2 regions of the Streptomyces sp. NPDC015242 genome follow, and region 1 is predicted to be linked to the other one. Evidence: riboswitches for the same ligand, from Rfam matches in the RefSeq annotation. Region 1 holds a riboswitch; the other holds the start of a gene.
The links. A riboswitch is a leader RNA that binds a small molecule or an ion and turns the genes downstream of it on or off. The one in region 1 is predicted to bind cyclic di-AMP.

Region 1 (3,414 bases):
GCGCCCAGCGGCTCCAGCAGCGTCCGCATCTCCAGCAGGTCCGCCGCCTCCTGCTCGGTGGGTTCGGCCACGCACGCGCCCGCGTGCCGCCGGGTCACCACGAAGCCCTCGGCCTCCAGCGTGCGCAGGGCCTCCCGGACGGGGACGCGCGAAACGCCGTAGCGGCGGGCGAGGAGTTCCTCGGTGAGCCGGCTGCCGCGCTCGTGGACACCCGCGACGATGTCGTCCCGGATGGCCGTGCACACCGAGTGCGCGGGAATACGCATGACCCGACCTCCGCTTAATCCCCGTGAAACGTCGACGAGTGACGTGTGTTCCGTGACTCTATTGCAATCAGCCGGAATTTCCGACGGCAGCCCGGAATCCATGGATATTTTTTGGACAGCGGGTCCCGGGAATGCCGAAAGGCCCCGGCTCGGTGAGCCGGGGCCTTTCGGATGCGCTGCGGGTGCCGTCAGAGGCTGACGCCGTGCGAGCGGAGGTAGGCGAGGGGGTCGATGTCCGAGCCGTACTCGGGGCTCGTGCGGGCCTCGAAGTGCAGGTGCGGGCCGGTGACGTTGCCGGTCGCGCCGGACAGGCCGATCTGCTGGCCCGGGGTGACCTGCTGGCCGGCCGAGACGCCGACGGACGACAGGTGGCCGTACTGGGTGTACGTCCCGTCGTTCATCTTGATCACGACCTGGTTGCCGTAGGCACCGCCCCAGCCGGCCTCGACGACCGTGCCCGCGCCGACCGCGTGGACGGAGGTGCCGGTGGCCGCGTGGAAGTCGATGCCGGTGTGGCTGCCGGAGGACCAGACGGCGCCGCCGGCCTTGTAGCCGGTGGACACGTAGGAGCCCGGGATCGGGGAGACGTAGCTGTTGAGGCGCTTGCGCTCGGCCTCGCGGGCGGCGCGCTCCTTGGCCTCGCGGGCCTTCTCGGCGGCCTCCTTGGCCTTCTTCGCCGCCTCGACGGCGCGCTCCCGCGCGGCCTCCTCAGCCTTCTTCACGGCGGCGGCCTCCTCGGCCGCCTGCTTCTGCGCGACGGCCTGGGCGTCGATCTGCTGGGCCACCGTGTCGCCCATGGTGATGACGGGGGTGAGGCCGGTCTGCTCGACGGCGGGCTCGTTGGCGGCGAAGGCCGGGCCGGCGACGGTGCCGATCACGCCGGTGGTGGCGAGAGCCGCGACGCCCGCCGCGCGGGCGGTGCCGCGCTGGATCCTGCTGGGACGGCGATGCTTGCCGGTGGCGCGTGTGAACGCCATGAAGTGGCTGGTCCTTTCCTTCCCTCTCGCCTACCGGGTTAGCTGACGGGTTCGGAGCAGGAAGGTCTCCTACGGATGCCCTCGCGACTCGCGCGGGCGTCCGATTCACCCCAGGGACTGCGGTTGGGTCCCCGGCTCCCCTGGCTCGCGCCGTACGGGGACTCGGCGATGACTGTCCGGTGCCGCGGGTGCGGCGCACTGCCTGACGAACAGCCCGGACGACGCTAAGCGGCGCCACTTTCAAATCCCAAACGGATCGGGCGTTTTGTAGCGCATCCCACAGGGCAGACAGGCAACTCCCGCCCCAATTCGGGCATAAAGGAGCCCTGGTGCCTTCGAAGGCGACCAGGGCTCCTTCGCGCGCGTGCCGCTACTCGGCGGCGACGACCGTGACGTCGCCGATGCCGAGGGCCTCCACAGGCGCCTTGATCTGCGCCGCGTCACCGACGAGGACGGTCACCAGACGGTCCACGGGGAAGGCGCTGACGACCGCCGCCGTGGCCTCCACCGTGCCGGTCGCGGCCAACTCGCGGTACAGCGTGGCCTGGTAGTCGTCGGGCAGGTGCTGCTCGACCTGGTCGGCGAGCGTGCTCGCGACGGCCGCGGCGGTCTCGTACTTCAGCGGCGCCACGCCGACCAGGTTCTGCACGGCGACGTCCCGCTCGGCGTCGGTCAGTCCCTCCGCGGCGAGGGTGCGCAGCACCGTCCACAGGTCCTGCAGCGCCGGGCCGGTGTTGGGGGTGTCCACGGACCCGCTGATGGCGAGCATGGAGGCACCGCTGCCGTCGGGCGCCGACCGCAGCACCTGCGCGAAGGACCGCACGCCGTAGGTGTAGCCCTTCTCCTCGCGCAGGACGCGGTCCAGGCGGGAGGTGAGGGTGCCGCCGAGGCAGTACGTGCCGAGCACCTGGGCGGGCCAGACGCGGTCGTGCCGGTCCGGGCCGATCCGGCCGATCAGCAGCTGCGTCTGGACGGCGCCCGGGCGGTCCACGATGACGACCCGGCCCGTGTCGTCGGCGGTCACCGGCGGCACCGGGCGCGGCTCGGCCGAGGAGCCGGTCCAGGCGCCCAGCGTGTCGCCGAGCAGGGCGTCCAGGTCGATGCCCGTGAGGTCGCCGACCACCACGGCCGTGGCCGTGGCGGGGCGGACGTGCTTCTCGTAGAAGGCGCGCACGGCAGCGGAGTCGATCGCGGCGACCGTCTCCTCGGTGCCCTGCCGGGGCCGCGACATGCGCGAGTCCGCCGGGAACAGCTGCCTGGAGAGCTCCTTGGCCGCGCGGCGGGAGGGGTTGGCCAGCTCGTGCGGGATCTCGTCGAGGCGGTTGCGGACCAGGCGCTCGACCTCGCTGTCCGCGAACGCGGGCGCCCGGAGGGCGTCGGCGATCAGGCCGAGGCCCTTGGTGAGCCGGGAGGCGGGGACCTCCAGGCTGATCCGGACCCCGGGGTGGTCCGCGTGCGCGTCGAGGGTGGCCCCGGCCCGCTCCAGCTCGGCCGCGAACTCCTCGGCGGAGTGCTTGTCGGTGCCCTCGGAGAAGGCCCGCGCCATGATCGTGGCCACGCCGTCCAGGCCGGCCGGCTCGGCGTCCAGGGGTGCGTCCAGCAACACCTCCACGGCGACGACCTGCTGGCCCGGGCGGTGGCAGCGCAGCACCGTCAGGCCGTTGTCGAGCGTGCCGCGCTCGGGGGCCGGGAAGGCCCAGGGCCGGGCCTCGCCCGCCTGCGGCCGGGGGTGGAAGTCCATCGTGGCCAGCTCGGTCACTTGGCCGCCTCCTCGTTCTCGTCGCCGGCCGCGGCTGCGGTCTCCCCGGCGGTGTCGGCGTCGTCGGTCTCGCCGGCGGTCGCGCCGGCGTTCTCGTCGGCGACGGGCTCGTAGACGAGCACCGCGCGGTTGTCGGGGCGCAGGCGGGCCTTGGCGACCTCCTGGACCTCCTCCGCCGTCACCTCCAGCACGCGCTGCACGGCGGTCAGCGCCAGCTGCGGGTCGCCGAACAGCACGGCGTAGCGGCACAGTTCGTCGGCGCGGCCGGCGACCGTGCCGAGCCGGTCCAGCCATTCGCGCTCCAGCTGGGCCTGGGCGCGCTCCATCTCCTCGGCCGTGGGGCCCTCCTCGGCGAACCGGGCGAGCTCCTCGTCGATGGCGGCCTCGATGACCGGCACCTCCACGTCGCCGG
Region 2 (3,414 bases), on a different contig from region 1:
GACATCATCGCGCCGAACCGGCACGAGACGGCGACCAGCGAGCCGGTCTTGCCGCCCAGCACGTCGAGGTAGTGCTCCACGGGGTCGCGGCCGTCCTGCGGTCCGGCCGTCTCCAGGATCTGCCCGGTGACCAGCCGCTCGAACGCCTCGGCCTGCACCCGCACCGCCTCCGGGCCGAGGTCGGCCAGGATGTGCGAGGCGCGGGCGAAGAGGAAGTCGCCGGTGAGGACCGCGACGGAGTTGCCCCAGCGGGTGTTGGCGCTGTCCACCCCGCGGCGTACGGCGGCCTCGTCCATCACGTCGTCGTGGTACAGCGTGGCGAGGTGGGTCAGCTCCACGACGACCGCCGACGGCACGATCCCGGGTGCGTGCCGGTCTCCGAACTGGGCGGCGAGCATCACGAGCAGCGGCCTGAACCGCTTGCCGCCGGCGCGCACCAGGTGCTGGGCGGCCTCCGTGATGAAGGGCACCTCGCTCTTGGTGGCCTCGAGCAAGCCTTCCTCGACTGCCGCCAGCCCGGCCTGGACATCGGCTTCCAGAGCCTGGTCCCGCACGCTCAGCCCGAACGGCCCGACGTCGGTCACGAGGGGTCTCCTGTCTGCTGGTGTCTGCCGGTGCTTACGCGGATTGTCGATAGGTCGCTGCCATCACTCGGATCAGCGTATCCGGTCACGTTTCGATCACCGCCAGCGCCCATGCTTACAGGCCGGGCGGTATCCGATCACGACCGCCATGTTTTCGATCAGCTCATAAGAACAGACATGTTCCGACTTTCCAGGAATTCACGACCTATGCTGCATTTGCGGCATTGACGAAGCAAATTCCTCTTGCGGACATTGCACCTCGGATCGTGATCAGTGAATTGAATCACTTTCCCCTCCCTCCCGCCCCGGCCGGGCACCGCGCGGTAGCGCCGTCCGGCGTAAGCGAGTTGAGCCTTGGCTCATGCAAAGGATCAAGCGGTCCCCCACCCCCGGAACAAGGTCATCCGGCGGCCGGTGTGACTCCGGTGCTTGTTCCCGGCATGTGCTCTCGCATACGTTCCGGCCCAGTCCGAGCGGACCGCCGAATCCTGCCGCCGCCCGGACACCCCACACACACCGACTCACTCACGCAGGGCAGGAGCGGGGGACCCAGGTAAGTCGCCGGACCGCACAGCGGAACGGCTCGGGGTGAAGCCGCGCACGACAGCACCACGCCGTGTGCGGCCGGGCACCTCCCGGCCCGAACCCGACAGCTCACCTCGCAGGCGCCGGAGAGGAACATCGCCATGCCCGGACGAGGTAAGCACCGTCGCCCCAGAAGGAACCCGATCACCCGTGGTGTCGTCGCCGCCGGCACCGGTGGGGCGGCACTGACCCTGCCGCTCCTCGGCGCCACGCAGGCCGGCGCCGCCGCCCCCCAGAGCGCGCCCGCCGCGCAGAGCGCTCCGCAGGCCGTCCAGCCCGCCAAGTCGCTCACGTACACCGTGGCCAAGGGCGACACGCTCTACGGCATCGCGGAGAAGTACGACGTCTCCGGCGGCTGGAAGCAGCTCTACAAGGCCAACCGCTCCGCCGTCGGCGACGACCCCAAGGTGATCCACCCGGGTCTGAAGCTGAAGGTCGCCACGGCCAAGGCCACCGCCGGGAAGAAGGCGACGCCGTCCGCGGCGAAGCCCGCGGGCGGTGTCACCCGGGCCACCCCGGCCGCCGCCACGACCTACGCGGACAACCTCGACGGATGGATCCGCGAGGCGCTGGACATCATGGCCCAGAAGGGCATCCCGGGGTCGTACGACGGCATCTACCGCAACATCATGCGCGAGTCGTCCGGCAACCCGCAGGCGATCAACAACTGGGACTCGAACGCCGCCAAGGGCACCCCGTCGAAGGGTCTGCTCCAGGTCATCGACCCGACCTTCGCCGCCTACCACGTCTCCGGCACCCCCTACGACCCGTACGACCCGGTCGCCAACATCACGGCGGCCTGCAACTACGCGGCCGACCGCTACGGCTCGATCGACAACGTCAACGGCCCGTACTGACCGGCCCCGCCCAGCAGTCGCTCGAGGACGACGGCGATGCCGTCGTCCTCGTTCGACAGGGTGATCTCGTCGGCGACGGCCTTGAGTTCGGGATGGGCGTTGGCCATCGCGACGCCGCGCGCCGCCCAGTCGAACATCGGGATGTCGTTGGGCATGTCACCGAAGGCGATGGTGTCGGCCGGCCGCAGTCCCAGGTGCTCGGCGGCCAGCGCCAGCCCCGTCGCCTTGGTCACCCCGCACGGCTGCAGCTCGACCGTGCCGGGGCCCGACATCGTCACCGTCGCCAGCGAACCGACCACGGACCGCGCGGTCGCCGCCAGTTCGTCGTCCGACAGGTAGGGGTGGCGCAGCAGCACCTTGCTGATCGGCTCGCCCCACAGCTCCTCGCGCCGCTCCACCCGCACCGCGGGCAGAGTCGGGTGCGGCATGAGATAGCCGGGCTCGATGAGCGTCAGGCCGTCGACACCGTCCTGGTCGACCGCCGCGTACACCTCCCCCACCTCGGCCTCGATCTTGCCGAGGGCGGTCTCCGCCAGCTCCCGGTCCAGGGTGACGGACCACAGCAGCCGGTGCGCGCCGGCGTCGTACACCTGCGCGCCCTGCCCGCACACCGCGAGCCCCGTGCAGCGCAGGTCGTCCAGGAGCGGCCGCACTCTCGGTGCCGGGCGGCCCGTCACCACGAGGTGCTGGGCACCGGCGTCCGCCACCCGCGCGAGCGCGGCGAGGGACCGGTCGGACAGGGTGTCGTCGCCGCGCAGCAGCGTCCCGTCCAGGTCGGTGGCGATGAGTGAATATGCGAGGGGTGCGGCCATGATCAGAGAATACGGACAACGCGACCGTTCGTTTCATCGCGCGCACACGCCGATTGCCCGGTTGAAGGCCTCTGCACCGGTTGGCAACAACATGGTCCGCTACCTACCCGAGGGGCCGCATCGGGCGGTACCTTCCAAGTGTCCAGGGGGGACTTGATCGGGGGGTCAGGTTGAGCAGTGGGCGCATACGTGTGGCCGGGCCCGGGGAGCTCGGCGAGAAGGAGAGGGAGCGCTGGCGCGCGCTGCGCGCCGCCTCGGAGGCGCCGCGCAACCCTTTCATGGAACCGGAGTTCACCGAGGCCGTCGGTCTGGTGAGGCCGCGGGCCCGGGTCGCGGTGGTCTACGAGGGCCCGGAGCCGGCCGGCTTCCTGCCCTACGAGCGGGGCCCGTTGGGCCAGGGCCGGGCCATCGGGCTCGGTGTCTCGGACGCGCAGGGCGCGGTCCTGCGCCCCGGCCTGGACGTGGAGACGGGCGCGCTGCTGCGGGCCTGCGCGCTGTCGTCCTTCGCCTTCGACAACCTGGAGTCCGGGCAGCGGCTGTTCGTCCGGTACGCGGCGGAGGAGCACACCACCTTCG

Region 2: linked by a shared signal. The riboswitch ahead of ACF07N_RS10810 (transglycosylase SLT domain-containing protein) and the one ahead of ACF07N_RS20115 (M23 family metallopeptidase) in region 1 are both predicted to bind cyclic di-AMP.

What each region holds. Positions count from the first base shown of each region.
Region 1 covers NZ_JBIBUF010000005.1:548,792-552,205, forward strand. The annotation lists gene ACF07N_RS20110 (GntR family transcriptional regulator) at 1-266, opposite strand, end outside; gene ACF07N_RS20115 (M23 family metallopeptidase) at 455-1,243, opposite strand; cyclic di-AMP (ydaO/yuaA leader) riboswitch at 1,256-1,421, opposite strand; gene ACF07N_RS20120 (M16 family metallopeptidase) at 1,614-3,002, opposite strand; gene ACF07N_RS20125 (M16 family metallopeptidase) at 2,999-3,414, opposite strand, start outside.
Region 2 covers NZ_JBIBUF010000002.1:1,162,524-1,165,937, forward strand. The annotation lists gene ACF07N_RS10805 (polyprenyl synthetase family protein) at 1-584, opposite strand, end outside; cyclic di-AMP (ydaO/yuaA leader) riboswitch at 1,089-1,267, shown strand; gene ACF07N_RS10810 (transglycosylase SLT domain-containing protein) at 1,271-2,026, shown strand; gene ACF07N_RS10815 (HAD family hydrolase) at 1,990-2,838, opposite strand; gene ACF07N_RS10820 (GNAT family N-acetyltransferase) at 3,009-3,414, shown strand, end outside.